Regions from separate parts of the Paenibacillus sp. MZ03-122A genome, predicted to be linked through region 3. Evidence: riboswitches for the same ligand, from Rfam matches in the RefSeq annotation. Region 3 holds a riboswitch; each other region holds the start of a gene.
The links. A riboswitch is a leader RNA that binds a small molecule or an ion and turns the genes downstream of it on or off. The one in region 3 is predicted to bind thiamine pyrophosphate.

Region 1 (3,285 bases), on a different contig from region 3:
TAGAATATAGGTATAATTCCACTTGAAAATAGTAGTGTAGATCCGTATAGATACCTATTATCGTATGATGGGGATTATCCAAAGTCAACGCCTGAACCGGAAAAGTAAAAATGATGCAAAGAATTGTCGATGTTTGTTCTCGTTCTGTAATATGGTTGTCACAAAAACATCGGTTTACAGTAGCCGCGACTATTCTATATAATTTATGTAACCATGTTTCATAGTGTGAAACGAATATGGATACAAGAGGAGCGGTTCACGATGGAAGACCGTAAATTAACCGTTCGCGCTGTAGAGCGTGCACTTGATATACTGCTGTGTTTTACCGCAAATTCGGATCTTGGCCTGACGGAGATTGCCTCCAAAATTGGTCTACATAAAAGCACGGTTCATCGGCTGCTGACTACGTTGGAGGATCGGGGCTTTGTCGTTCGGAATGCCGAAACGGAAAAATATCGACTTGGCTTCCGCATTTGGGAGCTATCCACGCATTTGTCCCAAAGTGACGAGCCGGCGGTGCTGTTACAACCTGCAATGGAAGGACTACGTGACCGTCTGGGGGAGACGGTCAGCTTGTACTTACGGGACGGCAGTATGCGTATTCGCATACAAGCCGTGCAGAGCAATCAGGCGATCCGCAGGGTCGCGCCTGTAGGTGCGCGTATGCCGCTGGCTGTAGGGGCCTCCAGCAAGGTGCTGGCGGCCTTTATGCCGCCGCAGGAGCTGGAAGCCCTGCTAAGCGGGGATGAATGGCCGCCCTCAGTAGACCCGGAGGTCTATAAAGCCCAGCTGCAGGACATTCGCGAGAAGGGCTATGCGACCAGCTATGAAGAACGGGAGCCAGGGGCTGCTGCTGTGGCAGCGCCAATTGTGAACCGGAAGGGACAGGTCACTGCGGCTTTATCTGTATCCGGCCCGGTCAGTCGACTTGCACCCGAGACGCTACATGACTTTGCTCCGATTTTGATCGAAGCGGCGAAGGAAATGGGGCTTATGCTTCCGTAACAAGAATGAACACAGTTGAAGCAAGCAGAGTGATTTGATAGGGAGTGTCTTCTTGGTAAAAGGGTACCTAGAAGGGTTGCCAAAGCCATAAATTTGAAGTAGTCTGGTAAGGAAGGCGGATGTCTGTTATATCCGCCTCATGTGAATAGAAGTATCACAGTTACTGGGGGAGCCTGTAATGCCGGGCTGAGATGGAATCGTGCAAGATTCCGGACCCTTTGCACCTGATCTGGATCATACCAGCGTAGGGAAGTAATCGGCCATTGAAATGTATACGCGGCTGCTGTCTTCAGTGGCGCATTGGAATGGATATTCCATATGCGCACTGTCTGGACAGCTGCCTCGTTAGATTAGCCGGTTCCCTGGGGAACCGGCTTTTTTGCATAGATCAGCGCCACCCTGGGAATGGTTCCGGATCGGTGTGTCATTTCATCGAAACGGGAGGAATGGACAATGAAGCCGACAGAAGCAGAAGGAACAAAAAAAGTTGAGGTAGAGAAGACAAACGGGGAGCAAGCCAGTGGGGTAACGCCCTTTCCAGGAAGCCGTAAGGTATATATTCAAGGCTCGCGGCCGGACATTGCCGTGCCAGAGCGCGAAATTGCTCTTCATCCTACACATACGCCGCAGGGCACGGAGCATCATGAGCCATTGCGTGTATATGATACAAGCGGTCCCATGACCGACAAAGCCTATCAGGTCGATATCCGTCAGGGCCTGCCTCCATTACGGCGAGCTTGGGCACTGGAACGGGGCGATGTGGAGGCTTACGAGGGACGCGCCGTCAAGCCGGAGGATAATGGACTGAAACCTGGCTCCAAACGGGAGACAGTGGAATTTCCCGGCGTGACCAATCGTCCGCTTCGTGCTTCGCAAGGGCGTACAGTGACGCAAATGCATTATGCGCGGCAAGGGATCATTACGCCCGAAATGGAATTTGCGGCGATCCGCGAAGGGGTCGAGCCTGAGTTTGTACGGCAGGAATTGGCGGCTGGACGAGCCATTTTGCCTTCGAATATCAATCACCCGGAAAGTGAGCCAATGGTCATTGGGCGTCATTTTCACGTGAAGATCAATGCGAACATTGGTAATTCTGCGGTTACCTCCTCCATCGAGGAGGAAGTGGAGAAAATGACTTGGGCGGTGCGTTGGGGCTCGGATACGGTTATGGACCTGTCCACAGGCCGTAATATCCATACAACACGTGAATGGATCATTCGGAATTCTCCTGTACCGATTGGGACTGTGCCGCTGTATCAGGCACTTGAAAAGGTGAACGGTGAAGCAGAAGCGCTGACGTGGGAGTTGTATCGCGATACGCTGATTGAGCAGGCGGAGCAGGGAGTGGACTATTTTACAATTCATGCGGGTGTATTGCTGCGGTATATTCCGATGACGGCGAATAGAATGACGGGAATTGTATCCCGAGGCGGGTCAATCATGGCAGCCTGGTGCCTTGCGCACCATCAGGAGAATTTTTTGTATACACATTTTGAAGAAATTTGCGAAATTATGAAAGCCTATGATGTGGCCTTTTCTCTCGGAGATGGTCTACGTCCAGGTAGTATCTATGATGCGAATGATGAAGCACAGTTTGCAGAGCTGGAAACGTTGGGCGAGCTAACGCAAATCGCATGGAAGCATGATGTTCAGGTCATGATTGAAGGGCCGGGACATGTCCCTATGCATAAAATCAAAGAGAATGTGGATTTACAAATGGAGATTTGTAAGGAAGCTCCTTTCTATACCTTGGGACCGCTCACGACGGATATTGCCCCCGGATATGATCATATTACCTCAGCCATCGGGGCGGCGATGATCGGTTGGTTCGGGACGTCCATGCTGTGCTATGTTACGCCTAAGGAGCATTTGGGTCTGCCCAATAAGGATGATGTCCGCGAGGGTGTCATTACCTACAAAATTGCGGCACATGCTGCCGATCTGGCGAAGGGGCATCCACGAGCGCAGCAGCGGGATGATGCTTTGTCCAAGGCGCGCTTTGAGTTCCGCTGGCGGGATCAGTTCAATCTGTCGCTTGATCCCGAGCGTGCCTTGTCCTACCATGATGAAACGCTACCGGCAGAGGGCGCCAAGGAAGCACATTTTTGCTCGATGTGCGGCCCTAAATTTTGTAGTATGCGTATCACTCAGGACATTCGCGCCTATGCAGCGGATAAGGGGCTGAACACCCAAGAAGCAGTAGCTGTCGGGATGCGTGAGAAGGCAGAGCAGTATCGGGATGGCGGTCAGTAAAACGAACGTGGAGTTTAGGAACGTATG
Region 2 (3,285 bases), on a different contig from region 3:
CCTAACGAAAGCTGATACGGATGACGCTCGTCCAGCCGCTCCAATCCGAACTGTACGAGCATCCGATCCACCCGCTCCCGGCACTGTTCAGCACTAAACAAGCTCTTGGGTAACGAATACTCTAGTTCCTTTCGTACGGTATGCGCTACGAATTGCAGCTCGGGATTTTGAAATGCAAACCCGATACGCTCTGCCAGTTGTTCCGTACTGCCTGCCTCAATCCCACACACGCTATAACGTCCCTGTGTGCGAAGTAAACGCATCATGGAGAGCAGCAGCGAGCTTTTGCCAGCCCCGTTTTCACCGACCACGCCAATCCAGTCGCCAGGCTTCACCTGCGCATGTTCCACATAAATCACTGGACTTAAACCGCGGAGGCCGCTAAAATGTTCCAGCTCCAGCAAATCAGTCCCCGCACCACTCTGTTGTGTCACTGATTCACTCCAACGTGGCGAAGACGATTCATTCCATACTCCCGGGTACCACACCCCGTACTCAGACAATGCCTGCCGATGCACACGAAATACTTCTTCTGCCCTTCCATCCGCAATGATCTCCCCTTGAGCAGAAAGCACCACAATCCGATCCACATCATGGACGATTTCATTAATTTTATGCTCTACGATCACCAGTGTCTGGTCTACCGAAATATTGCGAATGGTATCCCACACCTGTGTAGTGCCTTCCTCGTCCAACAAAGCCGTCGGCTCATCCAGAAAAAGCACTTCTGGCTCCATAGCCAGCACAGACGCAATCGCCAAACGCTGCTTCATTCCCTGTGACATGTTGCCAATGGGCATGTGTATATCATCCGTCGATAGACCCACCTGTATCAGCCGCTCGCGAATACGGGATTGCATCTGTTCCCGGGGAATCTGATTATTTTCCAACACAAAAGCCAGTTCCTCGTCTGCATATGACATACAGAACTGCGTATCAGGATCTTGAAATACAATACCTGAGACACTTGGGATTACAGCAGCATCGCATTTCATGGGCACTTCTATCGTGCGTGGAATCAGACCGCTTAACACTTGGAGCAGCGTTGATTTACCGCATCCACTCGGTCCCAGTAGCAGCAGCTTTTCCCCCTTGTGGACAGACAAAGACATATTGTGAAAAAGCAGCTCTTGCTCACCGGGAAATTTCAACCGTAGACGGGTGATCGAAGCCACCACATCTTCGGTTGCCCGGCTCATCAATCCAGCCCCTTATAATCTTGTTCCGTTGCAGGTCTCAAACTTCGTGTAACTCCGGTTACCTCCAATGCCTTAGCCAGATAGAACGCGAATACCCCGGCAATCACAATACTGCCAATCATCCGAAATCCAATATACAAAACATAGTTCCAGGTCGATAGCTGATCAATATACCCGTAACTGAAGTCTAAAATCAGAGAAGTGACAGCCGCCCCAGCCGCAGCTAGCGAAGCAACCCACAGGTTTGCGTTCCGATATAGAAAAGCCGCAAAAAACAGCTCCGCTCCCAGGCCTTGCAGTAGGCCATAGTACAAGGTGGACATGCCCCATTCGCTTCCCAAAAAAGCGCTGACCGTTGCCGCTGCCACCTCTGCCAAAATCGCAACACCCGGCTTGCGAATGATGAGATAAGCAAACGTGCCTGCCATAAACCACATGCCATACATCAGTTGCTCAGCGTGTAGACCAAATGGTTTCATCAAGTCATAGGCAGGTCCCCATATTTTGTAGACCAACCCGAACACAACAGATATCACAATCGTGACCAAAATATCAGTCAGCTTCAACCCTTTGGACGCTCTTACAGCAGTATTCATTATTGCGTGCTCCCCTTTTTCCTTATAATTGGCCTCTTGGCCATAAAAAAAGCTTGTCTGGAGCTGAATCTCCAGGCAAGCTTTATGCGCAGTAAAAGGTGAAGCACCATACAAAACATCATTCGTCGATATGCCTTATATAACCAGTAGTCTAAGCTACTACACTGATACCAAGCCAAAGCCAGGGTCAAGGTAAAATGTTAGGACATACATTGAATCTATCGACAACCGCAAAACAAGCGGCATTCCTGTATAGTGTTCTTGGTTTCTCTACGCTGGCATTACCCAGATCAGATTTCACGGTCAGTGGCAAGGGCCACCCTCTCAGCCTGACTTTCTCAAGCTCCCGACAATGCTTTTTTAATTCACTATAATATATACCACATCTATGGCTTTGACAATCCTATAATCCGAAGAAACGTTTGGCTGTCTCCGTCGTCGCGATTTCGATCTCCATCATGCTTCGACCTGTACATTCGGCAACCGTAGCAGCAATATGAGCGAGATACACGGGCTCATTACGCCCTTCTTTGGGCTTCACGGGCAAATTACGCGGGGTCAAAAATGGAGCATCCGTTTCAATCATCAGACGGTCCAAGGGAATATCTCTGACCAGTTCACGCAGATGTTTGCCACGCCGTTCGTCGCAAATCCAGCCGGTGATCCCGATATACAGTCCCATTTCTACATACGTATGCAATTCCTGTTCAGTGCCAGTAAAACAATGCACTACCGCTTTATCCACAAGCCCTTGATACTCCCGAAGCATAGCGACAAGGTCCTCATGTGCATCTCGTTCATGCAGAAATAACGGCATATTCAGCTCACCCGCCAGTTGGATTTGCTCGCCAAACCATCGACGCTGCACATCACGTGGCGAAAAATCACGGTTATAGTCCAATCCGCATTCCCCTATGGATACAACCTGCGGCTGACCCGCCAACTGGCGGAGCTGCTGAATCGTGTCTGCGTTGCAGTCTTTGGCATCATGGGGATGCACGCCAGCTGTCGCATACAGCTTGCCCGGATAACGTGCTGCATACTGAGAAGCCTCCCGACTGCTGCGGACACTGGTCCCGGTAATAATCAGCGGTGAAATCCCTACAGCCGCGGCTCTCTCCACCACCTGTTCCCGATCTGCATGAAACGAACGGTGCATCAAGTTCACACCAATATCAATTAACGGTGTACCCCTTTCCATCTCAATCCCTCCTTCGCAAACTACAATCTCGGATCAATCGGCTCCGATTCCAGAGATAGCGCGGCAAGGACGCATTCATGAATACGATCTACCGTATCCTTGCGGACAAAACGTTCCACGCCTTCCACACCAAGCGCTCCTTCCATCAGGGCATGACGCTCCTTTTTGTTCGTTCGACGCTGCTTCAGACGCTTTAAATTCTCAGGGGCAAGATAATCCATACCGTAAATGATGTGCAAATATTTCCGGCCTCTCACCTTGATTGCAGGCTGAATCATCTTGTCCCGAT
Region 3 (3,285 bases):
GCGTCTCCGCCGCTAATCATTCGTGCTTCGGCCCCATCGGTGATGACGTCCTCTTTTCCAGTAATGACAACCATTGTATTGAGCGTTCGAGCAGCCCGAATTGCCAGATCGACATAGTCGCTGTCAGCACTGTCACCGGCATCTACGCCTTTAATCTCACGCGCTTCTCCAACAAGATGTGCGACTTCGGCTGCATTGCCCCGCACCAATGAGATTTCGACTTCACTCAGGATTCGCAGTGCCGATTCAGTTCTAAAGCTCGTTGCTCCCGCACCGACCGGATCTAGCAGCACCGGAACACCGTGTGCATTCGCCGATTGTCCAGCAATGATCATGGCATCCACCAGTTCGCGGTTCAGTGTACCGATGTTTAACACGACGGCGCCTGCTATTTTTGCCATATCTGCTACTTCCTCAGGTGCATAGGCCATCACCGGGGAGGCGCCCAATGCATACAGGCCGTTGGCTGTAAAGTTGGTGACTACCACATTGGTCATATTGTGAACGAGGGGTTTGCTGTTTTGTACCTTCGTCAGGAGATCCGAATAACTTTTTTCCCATGTACTCATAATGATTATCCTCTCTATAGTTGGTGGTTCAACAGGGCATTAACCGTACTTCACGCATCGAATCGCCAGGCTGACTATTCCAAGATCGCTGCCTGCATTTGGACCGGCCATTCTTCCTGTTTATAAGCCATATCCCAGAACTTATATTCCAGCTGGCAGCTCAGTATAAAATGCTCAATCATCCGCTCCCGCTCAGCAGCCGTTGCGTCTTCCGCCCAAGCATCTACACGTTCTCGGAACTTGAGTGTTGTATCATCAAGCTGGTCTCCATAGAAGCCAATCCATTCATAGAACGGATGAGACTCATCCGGCTTTACTTCATCCAGCAGCCTGCGACCAATCTCAGCATACGTCCACATACATGGCAGCAGCACAGCCAAGATCTCGCCCAGGCTACCCTCATGCGCAACCGTCAGCATGTGACGGATATAGTGATGAGCCGACGGAGCGAGCGGATATCCCTGCAACTCTTCATAGGTCACCCCTGCGACAGCACAGAAATTTTGATGCGGATGAACCTCGCTGTGGAGAATAAAAGAGATTTGTTCATTAAATACAGCCATATCCTCCCGATTGGTGCATTTGGAGATTGCGATGCCGTATATCCGCATGTAGGCGTTCAAATATTCAAAGTCCTGTTTTACATAGTGAATCAGCTGTCCCCTTGTCAAACTTCCTTCAGCAATACCTCTCACAAAGGGGTGCTCAAAAATCGCTTGAAAAATGCCGTCCGCCTGCCGACGGAGTTCTTGTGTAAAACTCAATTTCCCCACCTCCATCAAATTGAAGAGCAAGAAGTCCTGTAAGAATATAATTCCGGAACAACGCTAAAAAGCCGCCCCGGAAAAATGGGAGCGGCTTCAACAATAGGCCCAATACGCAAAAAAACGTTTGAAACCTTATATACGAAGGCTCCACTTTCCTACGCTAGTACGAACTAGATCAGGTTCAAAGGGTCCAAGATACGTTCTTGTCTCAGCCATAGCGGCTCCCCTAGTGGACTTCTATTCTTTTGACTATTACTGTACATACGTTCATACGCTATGTCAAACATAGTGTGCAAAATATGAAATTTCCTCTAGTTAGGTGTTTTGGGCTTAGTGAGGGTGATGAATTACATTTTCCACAGCTTTGACCTTGGCATATTCCGGTTTCCACATTGCATCTCGTACAGCTTGTTCCACATCTGAAATGTGCGCCTGAGCTACCTGATCCTGTATCGCGGCTTTTGCAACCGCAATCGCAACAGCGTACGAAACTTCGCGTAATTTTCGGATATGAGGGAGTAGTGCACCGCCAGGCGTATTCGAATCTACACCATTGGCAACAGCAACTGCTGCCGCTGTAAACATCGCAGGGGTAATCCTTTTGGCTTTAACCACAATCGCACCCAGACCCAGTCCCGGAAAAACAAAGGCATTGTTCGCCTGTCCAATCTCAAATTTCGTACCGTTATAGGTGACGGGCTCAAAAGGACTTCCGGTTGCAATCAGTGCTTTGCCATCGGTCCACCGGATCAAATCCTCGGGTACTGCTTCTGCAAGGTTTGTAGGATTGGACATGGGCATAATGATCGGGCGTTCTACATGTTTCGCCATCTCCTTGATGATCTCTTCAGAAAAGGCACCTGCTACACCGGAAGTTCCAATCAATATCGTAGGCTTCACCTGACGGATGACCTCCAGCAGTGGTATTTTGCCGTCACCCGACCGGGTCCATGAACTGACTTCATCCTTATTGCGCACATACGGTTTCTGATACTCCAATACGTCTTCCATATCTTCCATTAACAGCCCGCGATAATCAAAGGCCCAAAAGGACTTGAAGGAATGTTCTGCGGAAAGGCCGTCCTCGATCATAGCACCCCGAATTTGATCAGCATTACCGATTCCTGCTGCCCCTGGGCCGAAAACAAGTATTTTTTGTTCAAGCAGCGGAGTCTTGGTGACACCCACCGCCGAAAGAATCGCAGCCAAGGTCACCGCTCCTGTACCTTGTATATCATCGTTGAAGGTGAGTATACTTTGACCGTATTTTCCTATAATATGGCGTGCATTTACGCTACCCACGTCTTCCCAATGTAAAAGCGCCTTTGGGAATTGCGCTAACGTTTTGCTGATAAAAGTATCAATAAACTGGTTATAGGCTTCTCCGCGAACCCGTTTATGGCGGTTTCCGATGTACAGTGGATCATTCAGCAGCTTTTCATTATTTGTACCTACATCCAGTACAATTGGCAGCACCCGCCCGGGATGAATACCTGCCGCAGCCGTATACACTGCAAGCTTGCCGATAGCAATGTTAATCCCCCCAACGCCCCAGTCACCAATCCCTAAAATACTTTCGGAATCTGTCACGACGATCAGATCCACATCATGGCCGCTCAAACCAGAATTATGGAATGCTTGTCCAATACCGTTCGGGTTATCTATCGACAAATATATGCCTCCAGGGCGGTTGTACTCGTGACTATATTCTTGAATCGCGGTTCCTACAGTCGGCGTGTAGACTACGGGCAGCATTTCACTCAAATGATCGGTTAGCAGCCGGTAGTAGAGTACGACATTTCGGTTGTGAAGGTCGTTGAGAGAAGCATTTTTTCGCAGCATGGTGGGTTGTGCTAGAAACTGCTGATATGCCCGTACGCTCTGTTTCTCCAATGAAAGGACGGTTGGAGGAAGGATTCCTTCCAAACCCAGCTCCTTGCGTTCTTCTT

Region 1: linked by a shared signal. The riboswitch ahead of thiC (phosphomethylpyrimidine synthase ThiC) and the one ahead of tenA (thiaminase II) in region 3 are both predicted to bind thiamine pyrophosphate.
Region 2: linked by a shared signal. The riboswitch ahead of NLX74_RS18980 (ECF transporter S component) and the one ahead of tenA (thiaminase II) in region 3 are both predicted to bind thiamine pyrophosphate.

The regions. Positions count from the first base shown of each region.
Region 1 is NZ_JANAVI010000005.1:415,141-418,425, forward strand. Features, by position in the region: gene NLX74_RS14060 (IclR family transcriptional regulator) at 262-1,005, shown strand; TPP riboswitch at 1,161-1,273, shown strand; gene thiC (phosphomethylpyrimidine synthase ThiC) at 1,459-3,258, shown strand.
Region 2 is NZ_JANAVI010000009.1:140,437-143,721, reverse strand. Features, by position in the region: gene NLX74_RS18985 (ABC transporter ATP-binding protein) at 1-1,199, opposite strand, end outside; gene NLX74_RS18980 (ECF transporter S component) at 1,199-1,795, opposite strand; TPP riboswitch at 2,045-2,154, opposite strand; gene NLX74_RS18975 (TatD family hydrolase) at 2,199-2,996, opposite strand; gene NLX74_RS18970 (polynucleotide kinase-phosphatase) at 3,017-3,285, opposite strand, start outside.
Region 3 is NZ_JANAVI010000006.1:86,370-89,654, reverse strand. Features, by position in the region: gene thiM (hydroxyethylthiazole kinase) at 1-569, opposite strand, end outside; gene tenA (thiaminase II) at 644-1,333, opposite strand; TPP riboswitch at 1,472-1,574, opposite strand; gene NLX74_RS14630 (NAD-dependent malic enzyme) at 1,667-3,285, opposite strand, start outside.